DNA from 3 places in the Serratia ureilytica genome. Region 2 is predicted to be linked to each of the others. Evidence: predicted binding sites of a transcription regulator. Region 2 holds the regulator's gene; each other region holds the start of a gene.
The links. The regulator Fur, encoded in region 2, represses iron uptake genes when iron is present. The targets are predictions, from matches to a motif close to ATAATAATGAGAACNACTATCAA.
Positions count from the first base shown of each region.

Region 1: fes (enterochelin esterase) is a predicted target of Fur. The motif match lies at 2,836-2,858, and genes of this name have one in related genera.
Region 3: sufA (Fe-S cluster assembly scaffold SufA) is a predicted target of Fur. The motif match lies at 2,583-2,605, and genes of this name have one in related genera.

Region 1 is NZ_CP071320.1:4,725,924-4,730,630, forward strand. It holds gene J0X03_RS22420 (enterobactin synthase subunit F) at 1-1,156, opposite strand, end outside; gene J0X03_RS22425 (MbtH family protein) at 1,189-1,395, opposite strand; gene fes (enterochelin esterase) at 1,370-2,749, opposite strand; gene J0X03_RS22435 (TonB-dependent siderophore receptor) at 3,032-4,707, shown strand, end outside.
Region 2 is NZ_CP071320.1:3,776,384-3,781,090, forward strand. It holds gene ybfF (esterase) at 1-80, shown strand, start outside; gene ybfE (LexA regulated protein) at 337-624, shown strand; gene fldA (flavodoxin FldA) at 889-1,428, shown strand; gene fur (ferric iron uptake transcriptional regulator) at 1,758-2,204, shown strand; gene J0X03_RS17840 (beta-N-acetylhexosaminidase) at 2,454-4,707, opposite strand, start outside.
Region 3 is NZ_CP071320.1:2,787,141-2,791,847, reverse strand. It holds gene ydiJ (D-2-hydroxyglutarate dehydrogenase YdiJ) at 1-1,267, shown strand, start outside; gene menI (1,4-dihydroxy-2-naphthoyl-CoA hydrolase) at 1,264-1,680, shown strand; gene J0X03_RS12980 (hypothetical protein) at 1,726-2,130, opposite strand; gene sufA (Fe-S cluster assembly scaffold SufA) at 2,656-3,027, shown strand; gene sufB (Fe-S cluster assembly protein SufB) at 3,042-4,538, shown strand; gene sufC (Fe-S cluster assembly ATPase SufC) at 4,582-4,707, shown strand, end outside.

The DNA of each region.
Region 1 (4,707 bases), 950 kb from region 2:
AGGCCAGATCGTGGGTAATGCCCTCGATGCCGGCGAAATCCAGCTGGTAATCGAACATTTTGAAGTTGAAGACCGTGCCGTACAGCGGTTCGCCGTCGCCGATGCGCCCCAGATCGCGCTGCACCTGTTCGGCGTCGTAGCGCTGATGGCGGCGCACCGTTTTCAGCTCGCGGCTGATGCGTGCGGCGGCCTCATACAGCGTGGCCTGCGGCTCGAGATGCATCTCCATCGGCAGCACATTGATCACCGGGCCGGCGGCGCACAGGGCGGCCGAGCCGGTACGGCGCATGAAGATAAAACCGGCGCTGAAGCTCGGTTGGCCGCTCAGGCGTGACACCCACAGCGCCACCAGCGCCACCGCCATATCGGCGGCGTTCAGCTTCTGCTGCGCGCCACGCTGCACCAGTTCGGCGAAGGCCTGCGGATCGCAGCGCTGTTCCAGCCGGTGGATGCGCGGCGTGGGCGTTTGCCCGGCCAGCGGCTGCGGGCAGATCGTGGCCGGCGGCGGCAGCTGCCGCGCTTTTTCGCGCCAGAAATCGGCGTCGCGTTGCCAGGCCGGCGCCTGCCGGTAAGCCTGGTATTCCGCCACCACGTCGCTGAACGCCGTAAATGGCGTCGGCTCGAGCGCGTCGCCGCGGCAAAGGTGGGTATAAATCGCCGCCACGCGGCGAGCGATGGCGGTGAAGCTGAAACCGTCCACCAACAGATGGTGATAACGCTGATACCAGAACCAGCGATCGTCCGCCAGGCGCATCACCACATGGCGATACAGCGGTGCGCCGCTGCCGGCGCGCAGATCGCTCGCCAGATCGATGTCCATCAGCGCGCGAGCGGCGGCTTCGGGATCCGGCGACGTCGTCAGATCGACAAGTTCCGGCGCGTGCACCGCCAGCGCGTCGTCCAGCCATTGCACCGGCACGCCGTCGCGTTCCGCAAAACGCAGCCGCAGCATGTCCACCTCGCCGAGGCCCTGGGTGATGGCCTGCAGCAGGGGCTCCACGGCGACGGGGCCGTTGAGTTCGATGGCATGCGCCACCGCGTAAGCATTGCGATGCGGGGAGATTTGATCGGCGACCCAAATGCCGGGTTGCGCCGCGACCAGCGGCCATTCGCCCGCAAGCGCCGGGCCGCTGAGAGAGTTAGGGGTGTGTGACACTGCTTATTGCTCCCGTGATTACCAGGCGCCGGTCACGCCTTGCGTGCTGCGACCGGCAGAATATCTTGCCAATGCTGTTCCAGCCACTCGGCGCACTCGGTGCGCGCCGCCGGGCCAAATACGATCGTCCAATCGGGTGGAATGGCGCGGAAATCCGGCCACAAACTGTATTGTTGTTGTACGTTGCGCAGCACCAGGCTGCGCTGCTGTTGATCATCGAACGGATTCAGGCTTTCCATCCTGCGTTCCTTGTGCCGCTGTCGTTACCGATGCCGGATAAGCGGTAGCGAAAGCGGAAGCCCACACCGCCTGCAGCCCGTCGGTCAGGCCGCTGCGCCAGCACAGCGCGTCGTGCCCGCCTTCCACCACCCGGTAGTGCACCCGATGGCCGGCTTCGCTCAGGCGCACCGCCATTTGCCCGCTGACCTGATGCACCAGCTTTTCCTGCGTACCGGCTTCCATAAATACCTTCAGCGCGCCGTGGTTGCCCAGGCCGTGGCGTTCGACCTGTTGCATCAGCCAGCAGGCGTCGTCAGGAATGCTCGGCAGCTGCAGCATGTCGCGCCGCGGCCACCAATAGGAGCCGGACTGGGTGATCACCGCGCCGAAGCGCTGCGGCCAGCGCAGCCCGGCGTACAGAGAGGCCAGGCCGCCAAAGCTTTGCCCCGCCACCACCGTCTCGGCCGGATTGTCGCTGTGCGGCGCCCATTCGGCCAGTTGCGGCATCAGTTCTTCCTGCACCGCCAGCCAGAAATCGTCCTTGCAGGTCAGCTCACGCGCCCGGTGCGGCAGATCGATGATGTCGATCAGCACATACACCGCTTCCGGCAACGCCCCCTCGCGGGTCAGTTGCATCAACGGCGCCCAGACCGGCATTTGCTTCGCCCAGAACTGGCCGTCGAGCAGGATCGCGAGCGGGCGTTCGGCCGGCTTGCTGTCGCCGGTGGTGTAGATCCAGACATCGCGGCTGTTGCCCAGACGCTCGCTCTGCCAGGTATGGCGCTGCAAACGCGCCGGCAGCGGCGGCGTGCAGCGCCCGCTGGCGATCTCATACTCATCGAACGAGCGCCACACCGGCTGCGGCGGCGCATCCGGCATGTGCAGACCGGAAACGCTGTGGCCGCTGGCGCTTTGCCAGGAGCGATAGGGGTTGAGCAGATCGGGAGTGGCGCAGGCGAACACCTGGTGCCACCAGTGACGCAGGTTGTGCATGTTGGCGTGCGCGTCGTCGTCGCTGAACGCCGGCGGCCGCTCGTCAAAACAAGGAATAAAGCAGTAGCTGCCGCGCCAGGCGCCGTTCAGCTCGGTCTGCCAGTACCATACGTCGGTACCGGCCAAACGCAGCAGGCTTTGCGGCGGATTCGGCTGATGGTGGTCGGTCAGGCAGTTGATGTTGATCCACACCCGGCGGTAGGCGGAAGTCAATTCGCATCCCTGCGGATCGCGCCAGAAAAAGGTGGTTCGCCACCGGCCGTTACCCGCCGGTTCTACCCATGGCGTACCGCGTCGTGCCACCGTCAACCACCACCCTGGACTGCCCGCATTGCTGCTGGCCAATAATCTGCTGCTTTCTGACTCTAGTTCTGTATTCACAACGCCTACCCATTTTGTAGTTGGCGGCACCGGGAACGTCGACTTTTCCCTATCGCCGGCCACCGCCCGAACACACTGTAGGCCAAATACTATTGATAATAATTTGCATTTGCAATAGTGTGTAAGGCTTGGAGATCGTGCTGGTATTGCGCGCAACGGACAGGGATCGGGGATACATCAATGGCATCCCTTGCCGCAGCCGATTTTCTATTCCGACTACACAAAAACTACAACCGCCTTTCCCCCATTCGGCGAGGGAGGGCAGCAAGGTAGGACACTCAAATGAAAAGCAAGCTATCACGTTATTCTTTGGCCACTCTTATCGGCTTGGGATTGGGCGCGTCCGCGTTCGCCAACGCCGCGCAGCAGACCGACACCCCCACCACGGAAGAAAACAGCGGCACAGCGGATAAAAAGCCGCGCGGCGAAGACACCATCGTCGTGACCGCCGCCCGGCAGAACCTGCAGGCGCCGGGGGTATCCACCATCACCGCCGACGAGATCAAGAAACGCCCGCCGGCGCGCGACATCAGCGAACTGATCCGCACCATGCCCGGGGTTAACCTGACCGGCAACTCCACCAGCGGCCAGCGCGGCAACAACCGCCAGATCGATATCCGCGGCATGGGCCCGGAAAACACCCTGATTCTGATCGACGGCAAACCGGCCTCCAGCCGCAACTCGGTGCGTCAGGGCTGGCGCGGCGAACGTGACTCACGCGGCGATACCGCCTGGGTGCCGCCGGAAATGATCGAACGCATCGAAGTGCTGCGCGGCCCGGCTGCGGCGCGCTATGGCAACGGCGCCGCGGGCGGCGTGGTCAACATCATCACCAAGAAGGCCGGCGATGCGCTGCACGGCTCGCTGAACGGCTACTTCAACGTGCCGCAGCACAAGCAGGAAGGCGCCACCAAGCGCACCGATTTCAGCCTGTCCGGCCCGCTGAGCGATTCCCTGAGCTTCCGCCTGTTCGGCGGCTACAGCAAAACGCAGGCCGACGCCTGGGACATTAACGAATCGCACAAATCCGAACGCGTCGGCGCCTACGCCAACAGCGTGCCCGCCGGGCGCGAAGGGGTGGTCGATAAAAACATCGACGCCTTGCTGCACTGGGATTTCGCCCATCTGCAGTCGCTGGAGTTCGAATACGCCTATGGCCGCCAGGGCAACCTGTACGCCGGCGATACTCAGAACACCAACACCAACGCCCTGGTGCAGAGCAACTACGGCAAAGAGACCAACCGCATCTACCGTGAAACCTTCGGCCTGACCCACCGCGGCGCCTGGGACAACGGCGTGAGCACCAACAACTACGTGCAGTTCGAACGCACCCGCAACACCCGCCTGAACGAAGGCTTGGCCGGCGGCACCGAAGGCATCTTCGATACCAAGAACACCGGTTTCGGCACCACCAAGCTGGATGACTTCCTGGCGCACAGCGAAGTCAGCGTGCCGTTCGAGCTGGGCGTCGCGCAAACCGCTACGCTGGGCACCGAGTGGAGCCAACAACGCATGAAGGACGGCACCTCCACCAGCCAAACGCTGATGGGCGGCACCATTCCCGGCATGACGGCCGGTACGCGCAGCCCTTACGCTTCCGCGCATATCTTCTCGCTGTTCGCCGAAGACAACATTGAACTGACCGACACCACCATGCTGACGCCGGGTCTGCGCTACGATCTGCATTCGGAATCCGGCAACAACTGGAGCCCGGCGCTGAACCTGTCGCAGGAACTGGGCGACTACTTCACGCTGAAGATGGGCATCGCGCGTTCCTATAAAGCCCCGACCCTGTTCCAGACCAACGGCAACTATCTGCTGTACAGCAAAGGCCAGGGATGCGCCGGTAGCGATACCAGAAACGGCTGCTACCTGCTCGGCAACGACGATCTGAAGGCGGAAACCAGCGTCAACAAAGAGATCGGGCTGGAGTTCCATAACGACGGCTGGCTGGCCGG
Region 2 (4,707 bases):
CCGGCACCGGCCATTGGGTGCACGCCGAAAAACCGGAGGCGGTGCTGCGCGCCATCCACCGTTTCCTCGACGAAGCCTGAAAAATACGCTCACCTGGTGAAAAAACGCGCTAAAGATAACGGCTTAGCGCGTTTAGCCCGCAGTTAGGCATTGTCGCCGCTCCATCTGCTGGGGTAATATGGCGCGCTATAATTTTGCCGCCGCGCCAGCGCGTTCGCGAACGCCGGGTCGGGGGTGAATTTGGGTTAGGGTTTATTGGCCCGAAGTGTGTTAACCGATGCCTCCGGAAGCGTGCGAGCGCTTTTTGATGCAAACTCCCTTGCAGTACCGCTACCTATGGCAAAAGAACAAACGGATCGCACGACGCTGGATCTGTTCGCAGATGAACGCCGTCCGGGGCGCCCGAAAACCAACCCGCTTTCCCGCGATGAACAGCTTAGAATCAATAAGCGCAATCAGTTACGGCGCGATAAAGTGCGTGGATTGCGGCGCGTAGAGCTGAAAATCAACGCGGATGCGGTGGACGCCCTGAACAAACTGGCGGAACAGCGCAACATTAGCCGCAGCGAACTCATCGAGCAGATGCTGTTGGCGCAACTGGCGGAAGAACAGCCGGAACATTGATCTCTTCGGCCGCACGCGCGGCGCGGCGTTAAGGACAACGCCGGATCGACCACGCTTTTCTTCATTCTCCGGCATCGCATAAATGCGATAAAACCCCGGCGCCACTTTCTGGCATGATACGCATTTACCGGCAAGAGACTGCGCCTGTCGGCGCCCGCCCCCGTGGCGAAAGGCTCTTGTCATGGCATCATTTTAATCGGCGTCAGCGGCGGCAGTGCTGGCATCGAGTAATGCAATTACTTGAATTTAAAGGTTATACGCGATATGGCTACTGTAGGCATTTTCTTTGGCAGCGACACTGGCAATACCGAAAACATTGCCAAAATGATCCAGAAAATTCTCCAGAAACAGTTTGGCGACGACGTCTCTGAAGTGCATGACATCGCTAAAAGCAGCAAAGAAGACCTGGAAGGGTTCGATATCCTGCTGCTGGGCATCCCGACCTGGTACTACGGTGAAGCGCAGTGTGACTGGGATGATTTCTTCCCGACGCTGGAAGAAGTCGACTTCAACGGCAAACTGGTGGCGCTGTTCGGCTGCGGCGACCAGGAAGACTACGCGGAATACTTCTGTGACGCGATGGGCACCATCCGCGACATCATCGAACCGCGTGGCGCGGCCATCGTGGGCCACTGGCCGACCAAAGGCTACCACTTCGAGGCCTCCAAAGGCCTGGCGGACGACAACCACTTCATCGGTCTGGCGATCGACGAAGACCGTCAGCCTGAGCTGACCAACGAGCGCGTGGACGCCTGGGTCAAACAAATCGTCGAAGAGCTGAGCCTGGCCGATATCGTCGGCTAAACGCCGGGACTGGCGAAAGGTTGAACAAAGGCCCTGTAAAGTGCATAGTGTGCCGACAGGGCCGTCATCGGCAACAGGGATTGCTGCGATAGAAGCTACAGATTTGTAACTTCCCACCCCGTCACGGTAGACTGAGATATCGGTTTATCCCATCCATCAAGGCGTTGCATGCAAAACATGCAATAGTGCAATTATATCTTTGTTAACAACCGGCGGTTTCCATTTAGTACAACCGGTTCTATAATGAGACGCATTAACTCTTTGTGCCGACCGATGCCACAGGCGAGTACGCCTCAACTTGATTAGCATAGTAACAGGACTGAATTCGCATGACCGACAACAACATCGCATTGAAGAAGGCCGGCTTAAAAGTCACGCTTCCGCGACTCAAAATCCTGGAAGTACTGCAAAATCCGGAATGCCATCACGTCAGTGCGGAAGATTTGTACAAAAAACTGATTGATATGGGCGAAGAGATCGGGCTGGCGACGGTTTATCGCGTACTGAACCAGTTTGACGATGCGGGCATTGTGACACGTCACAATTTCGAAGGCGGCAAGTCCGTGTTCGAGCTGACCCAACAGCATCACCACGATCACCTGATTTGCCTGGATTGCGGCAAAGTGATCGAATTCAGCGACGAATCCATCGAAGTGCGCCAGCGTGACATCGCCAAGCAGCACGGCATCAAGCTCACCAACCACAGTCTGTACCTGTACGGCCACTGTGAAACCGGCGACTGTCGCGAAGACGAAACGCTGCACGACAAGAAATAAGCCCTGACCGGCTATGAAAAACCGCCTCACCTTGAGGCGGTTTTTTTATGCCCGCCGTACAACGGGAAAAAAAATCCCCGGACCAGCCGGGGAAAATCATGTCATGAAATACCACAATTGCAGCGGCACAGCGACTCCACGTACTACTCTCACTACAACGTCCGCCCTGCGCCGACACGCGCGGGCGAACGCATTCCCCCTTCGTTATGATGCGGCCCGCCGCCAAAACTGCGGGCCGCACCGCCCTTCTTAGACCTTTTCGGCGCGGCTGTAGCGTTTGCCGTCCGGGCTGACCGAGCGCACCTGTACTTCGCCGGAGACCGCAGGTTTAGCCTTGGCATCATAGCGCTGCCACTGCTTACCGCCGTCGGTGGAGTACTCGATGCCCAACCCCGGCAGCGCGATATTCGCCTCCAGCTTGCCGCCCGCCACGCGAGCGCCCGGCACCGGCAGACGATAAGCCACGCCGCCTTTGTCCAGCTTGGCCAGTTCACGCTGGCCCAGAATATTGGCGAAGCGCAGCCAATCTTTCTCCAGCGTCTTGGTATCGACAAAGTGGGTTTCCCCGCCTTTGTATTCGCGGCCGGCGCGATAGTCCTGCTCCCAACCGGCGCGATGCCAGGCGCGCTCCGCCACCGACAGCGCGCGTGGGAAGATCATGTATTCCATCTGCGGGTCGGTGCGCTGGGTTTCGCTCCACAGCTGAGCGGAAAGTCCATATGCCCCCGGCCACGGCTTGTCGCTCTTGGCGTTGAAGTGGTTGCCGTCTCGGTCAACCGAGGTTTCCGCGTTCTGCGGCATGTTGTCCGGCGCGAAGCTGAACACCTTGCGCTCGTCGCTGAAGCGGGTGCCCCAGTAGTAACCGCGCTCGTCCGGGTTCACCTCGTAAGGGAAGTCCATATAGACGTAGTCCGGGTTGGAGACCACCACTTCATACCCTTTGTTGGCCCAGTCGTTGACGCTGTCGAAACCGCCCCAGTACAGGGTGTCCCAGAAGTTGACCCCCACGCGCGAGGTGGCGAACGCCTTCGAACTCTCGGCGTCTTTCAGGCCGTCTTGCCAGGCCTGCATTCTGTCGATGCCGTGCGCCTTCACCAGCTTGCTGACCTCTTGGCCGAAGTAGCTCGGCAGGTGCTCCATGTCGGCCACTTTGCCCTCTTTGATCATCACCTGGCACACCTGAGACTTGGCCCACGGCTTGTCTTCATTGCTCTGGTCAATGATGCCTTTACCCGGTTCCGGTTTCGCCTTGTCGGTGTAGCCGGCGCCCAGGCGGATGTTTTTCGCTTCGTCGCCGCCAAAGTGCCAGGTCTTAATCGGCTGGCCGGCTTCTTTATGCATCTGGGCAATCTCGCCAATCACCTTGTCGACAAAGCGCTGGGAGGAATCCAGGCACGGGTTCAGGTAACTCTGACGGTTAAAGAACTGCACGGAGGTGGTATTGGAGGTATCGGTCGGATCCACCAGGCGGAACTCGTTGGCCTCCTGCTCTTTGCCGGCGGCATGCAGTTTCTTGTAGCGCGCTTCCATCGAGACCACCGCCGCGCGGGCGTGCGCCGGCATGTCGATCTCCGGGATCACCTCAATCTGGCGCGCCTGGGCGTATTTGATGATGTCGATGTAGTCCTGACGAGTGAAGAAACCGCCGTAGACATCCGGCCCCTGGCCGTACTGCGGCAGCAGGCAGGTGGTTTCGCTCAGATCGTGGCAGCGCTGGCCGCCGACTTCCGTCAACTCAGGCAAGCCGGGAATTTCGATTCGCCAACCTTCGTCATCGCTCAGGTGGAAGTGGAATTTGTTGAGCTTGTAAGCCGCCATCTGATCCAGCAGGCGCAGCACCGCATCCTTCTTATGGAAGTTGCGCGCCACGTCGAGGAAAATGCCGCGATACTGGAAGCGCGGCGCATCGCTGGCGTCGAGCGTGGCGATCTTGCCGCTGCCGTCGGTCGGCACTAACGACAGGATAGACTGCAACCCGTAGAACACCCCGGCCTGATCGAAGCCGATCACCCGCGCCTCTTTCTTGCCGATCTTCAGCTCATAAGCGCCCGGCACCGCCATCGCGCCTTTAAACTTGCCCGGCTGGATGTCGGTCTTGATCGGGTAACCGTTGGCCTGAACCGGCACGCCCAGCAGCGCGAAGCGCTGGTTGACGACATCCGCCGCCGGCTTGACCAACGTGCTCAGATCCGGCGATACCCCTTTGCGCAGATCGGCGTCCTGCTCGTGCACTTTCACCTGCATCGGCGTCGGCACAATCTGGCCGCGCAGCGCGCCGGCGGGCAGCGTCTGCAGATCGGCGTTGCTGACAAAACGCGAAGCCGGCGTCATCAAAATATTTTTGTCGTCCTTGGTGCGCTTCCACTGATCGCCGGTAAACGGCGCCACAAACTGATCCAGATTTTCGGTGTCGGTATTCGCCAGCATTTTCGGCTTGGCGTCGCCGGAAGTGGCATACCAGCGGGGCAGGAAGTCGTTTCTGAACAACTGCCAATATTCGGCG
Region 3 (4,707 bases), 990 kb from region 2:
GAAGATCAGCGGCAACCGCATTCATTCGCCGAAAGGGCGGGCGACGCTGGTGCGCGAGTGGCTGCGTCTGTTGGCCGAGCAGGGCGTCGATCCGTTGGCGCTGGAGAAACAGCTGCCGCAGCAGCGCCTCAGCTTGCGCGGTCTAATCGAGAAAACCCGCAACAGCTGGCATGCCGGCAAGGGCGAGTACGACTTTTCGCACGAAGTGAAAGAGGCGATGTCCGGCTGTCTGGCCTGCAAGGCCTGTTCCACCCAGTGCCCGATCAAAATTGACGTGCCGGGGTTCCGTTCGCGCTTCCTGCAGCTTTACCATACCCGCTACCTGCGCCCGGTGAGCGACTACATGGTCGCCGGCGTAGAGAGCTATACCCCGTTGATGGCCCGCGCGCCGAAGGTGTTCAACTTCTTCTTCCGCCAGCCGTGGCTGCGGGAGATGAGCCGCAACGCCGTCGGCATGGTCGATCTGCCGCTGTTGTCCAGCCCGACGCTGCGTCAGCAGCTGTCAGGCCACCGGGCGACCACGCTGACGCTGGAACAGTTGGAAGGGTTGAACGCCGAGCAACGCGAAGAACACGTGCTGATTGTTCAGGATCCGTTCACCAGCTATTACGACGCCAAAGTGGTGGCGGATTTCGTCCGGCTGGTGGAAAAGCTCGGTTATAAACCGGTGCTGCTGCCGTTCTCGCCGAACGGCAAGGCGCAGCATGTGAAGGGCTTCCTGACGCGGTTCGCCCGCACCGCGCGCAAAACCGCCGATTTCCTCAACCGCGTGGCGCAGCTCGGCATACCGCTGGTGGGCGTCGATCCGGCGCTGGTGCTGTGCTATCGCGACGAATACCGCGAGATCCTCGGCACCGAGCGTGGCGATTTCCAGGTGCAGCTGGTGCATGAATGGTTACAACAGCGGATCGCGGATCGCGCCGAACAGCCGGCGACCGGCGAACCCTGGTATCTGTTCGGTCACTGCACTGAAACCACCGCGCTGCCGGCCAGCGGCCAACAGTGGGCGGCGATCTTCGCCCGCTTCGGCGCCAAACTGGAGAACGTCAGCGTCGGCTGCTGCGGCATGGCCGGCACTTACGGCCATGAAGCCAAGAACCTGCAAAACTCGCTCGGCATTTATGAGCTATCATGGCATCCGACGCTGCAGCGTTTGCCGCGTCAGCGCTGCCTGGCGACCGGCTATTCCTGCCGCAGCCAGGTGAAACGCATCGAGGGCAATGGCGTGCGCCACCCATTACAGGCACTTCTGGAGATGATTGAGTGAAATTGTGGAAACGTGAAACATCGCTGGAGCAGCTGAACCGTGCCGGCGACGGCTGCATGGTCAGCCATGTGGGCATCGAGTTTACTCAGCTGGGCGAGGATTTCCTGGAAGCCACCATGCCGGTGGACGGCCGCACCCGGCAGCCGTTCGGGCTGCTGCACGGCGGGGCGTCGGTGGTGCTGGCGGAATCGATGGGATCGATGGCCGGCTACCTGTGCAGCGAAGGCGAACAGAAGGTGGTAGGGCTGGAGATCAACGCCAACCACCTGCGGGCGGTGTTCGATGGCCAGGTGCGCGGGGTGTGCCGCGCACTGCACGTTGGCCGCCGTCATCAGGTGTGGCAGATAGAGATCTTCGACGCGCGCGATCGGCTGTGCTGCACCTCGCGTCTGACCACGGCGGTCATCGACTGATCCCCGCCGGTTTCCGCAGGCGATCGGCCTGCGGAGCGCTTCGTTTTACAGCTGAAACGGCACGCGTTTGACGAAGTCCTTCTGAAACGCGTTCGCCTTCTCCCAGGTGCCTTCCATCGCATATTTTTGGCAGATCAGCGTCAGCGTGTGGCGGGCGAAGTGGTAGCTTTGCACCCGAAACAGCTGGCAGCGCTGCGGATTGTTGATCTCGACGATCAGCCGGTTGTGCAGCTTGCTGAGCGCGTGCAGATAGCTGTCATCATCGCCGTTCTCCAGGCAAAGATTGGCCATGGTGAGGCTGACGCTGTTGTACCGCTTCAGATGATCAATATTGCATTCCGGGCGGCGCAGCGCCGCTTCGGCCATATAAAAGTCCACCGTGGCGTCGCGCACGCTGAATTTGTAGTCATCAATCTTGCCCAGCAACCATGCGTTGATCGAAAGAGTCATTGGCTTCGCGCTCAAATTCAAATTGAATGATAATCATTATCATATAAACTGCCGCGTTGCCGATCAATCCCCGTGGCGGCGTTTTTTCATTCCATGGGGGTAAAAGGCCATCGACGGCCCAACTTAACCCAGAGCGACTAAACTTTAACTTAAAGGCCGCGCCTTGCGCCGCGGCGCAAAATGCCGATAAACGCACATTTACGACAGACAGAATGCAGAAATAGGTATTTTCTATGAATGTTTAGATCGGCAACGCACCGCGGCGCTGTAACGCTGACGGGCCACCGGGGAGTGCGGTACGGTGATGCAGGATAAAGAACAAATTCATAGGGATAGCATGCACGCCTTGCCGCCACACGCCGCAAGCCGCCACGGATGTCCCGCTGGCTTGCCGCACGCCGCAGCGAAAAACCGCGCTCGCGGCGGATACCCCCGCAAAACAAACGGTTGAAGTGATAATCGTTATCACTAACATATAAGTAACCCAGATTGGCTGTGGCCAAACACGAGTGTGAGGTAGACCCTATGCAAACGGAAAATGTCGGCACTTTTTCTTTGGACGAGAATGTCTGGCAAGGCATTTCGCTCAGCGACAGCGCCGTACGACAAATAACGAAACTGATGCAGCAGGATCCGCAGGTGAAAGGGCTGCAGCTAGGGGTAAAACAATCCGGCTGCGCCGGCTTTGCCTATGTGCTGGATCTGACCCGCGAACCCGCCGATGACGATCTGCTGTTTGAGCGCGACGGCGCCAAACTCTATGTGCCGCTGAAGGCGATGCCGTTTATTGACGGCACCACGGTAGATTATGTCCGCGAAGGGCTGAATCAGATATTCAAATTCAATAACCCTAAAGCTCAGCATGCCTGCGGGTGCGGCGAGAGTTTTGGCGTTTGAGCGATGCAATCAACATGACACGAAGCAATGTAGAAATGCCTAATGAAGTGCAGGCTTGGGTCAGCGAAGGTCGCTACAAAGAAGGTTTCTTCACCCAGCTGGCAACCGATGAGTTGGCCAAGGGCATCAACGAAGAGGTGGTGCGCGCCATCTCGGCCAAGCGCAACGAACCCGAGTGGATGCTGGAATTCCGCCTCGAGGCCTACCGCGCCTGGCTGCAGATGGAAGAGCCCCACTGGCTGAAGGCCAATTACGAACGCCTTAACTACCAGGACTACAGTTACTATTCGGCGCCGTCCTGCGGCAGCTGCGACGACGCCTGCGGTTCGCAGCCCGGCGCCGAGCAGCAACCGGGCGCGGCGACGGAAAAAGACTACCTGACCAGCGAAGTGGAGCTGGCGTTTAACCAGCTCGGCGTGCCGGTGCGCGAGGGCAGCGAGGTGGCGGTGGACGCTATCTTCGACTCGGTCTCGGTCGCCACCACTTACCGTGAAAAACTGGCGGAGAGCGGGGTGATCTTCTGCTCGTTCGGCGAAGCGATCCAGGAATACCCGGATCTGGTGCGCCAGTATCTGGGGCGCGTGGTGCCGTCCAACGATAACTTCTTCGCCGCGCTGAACGCCGCGGTGGCCTCCGACGGCACCTTCGTCTACGTGCCGAAGGGCGTGCGCTGTCCGATGGAGCTGTCGACCTATTTCCGTATCAACGCCGCCAAAACCGGCCAGTTCGAGCGCACCATTCTGATCGCCGACGAAGGCAGCTACGTCAGCTACATCGAAGGCTGTTCCGCCCCGGTGCGCGACAGCTATCAGCTGCATGCGGCGGTGGTGGAAGTGATCCTGCATAAAGACGCCGAAGTGAAATACTCGACGGTGCAGAACTGGTTCTCCGGCGGTGAGAGCAAGGGCGGCATCCTCAACTTCGTCACCAAGCGCGCGCTGTGCGAAGGCGCCGGCTCGAAAATGTCCTGGACCCAGTCGGAAACCGGCTCGGCCATCACCTGGAAATACCCGAGCGTGATCCTTCAGGGCGACAATTCGATCGGCGAATTCTTCTCGGTGGCGCTGACCAGCGGCCATCAGCAGGCGGACACCGGCACCAAGATGATCCACATCGGCAAAAACACCAGGTCGACCATCATCGCCAAAGGCATTTCCGCCGGCCACAGCGAGAACACCTATCGCGGCCTGGTGAAAATCCTGCCGGGGGCGGAAAACGCCCGTAACTTTACCCAGTGCGACTCGATGCTGATCGGGCCGGACAGCGGCGCCCACACGTTCCCTTACGTTGAAGCGCGCAACAACAGCGCGCAGCTGGAGCACGAAGCCACCACCTCGAAGATTGGCGACGACCAGCTGTTCTACTGCTTGCAGCGGGGCATCAGCGAGGATGACGCCATTTCGATGATCGTCAACGGTTTCTGCAAGGACGTTTTCTCCGAGCTGCCGCTGGAGTTCGCCGTCGAGGCGCAGAAACTTTTGGCCATCAGCCTGGAACACAGCGTGGGCTAATCGCCGCATTTTTAGCGCCGTCGGCGCTATCTGAGGACACAGCATGTTAAGCATCAAGAATTTGAAAGTCAGCGTGGAAGGCAACGAGATCCTCAAGGGATTGGATCTGGAGATCAAACCGGGCGAAGTGCACGCCATCATGGGGCCGAACGGCTCGGGCAAGAGCACG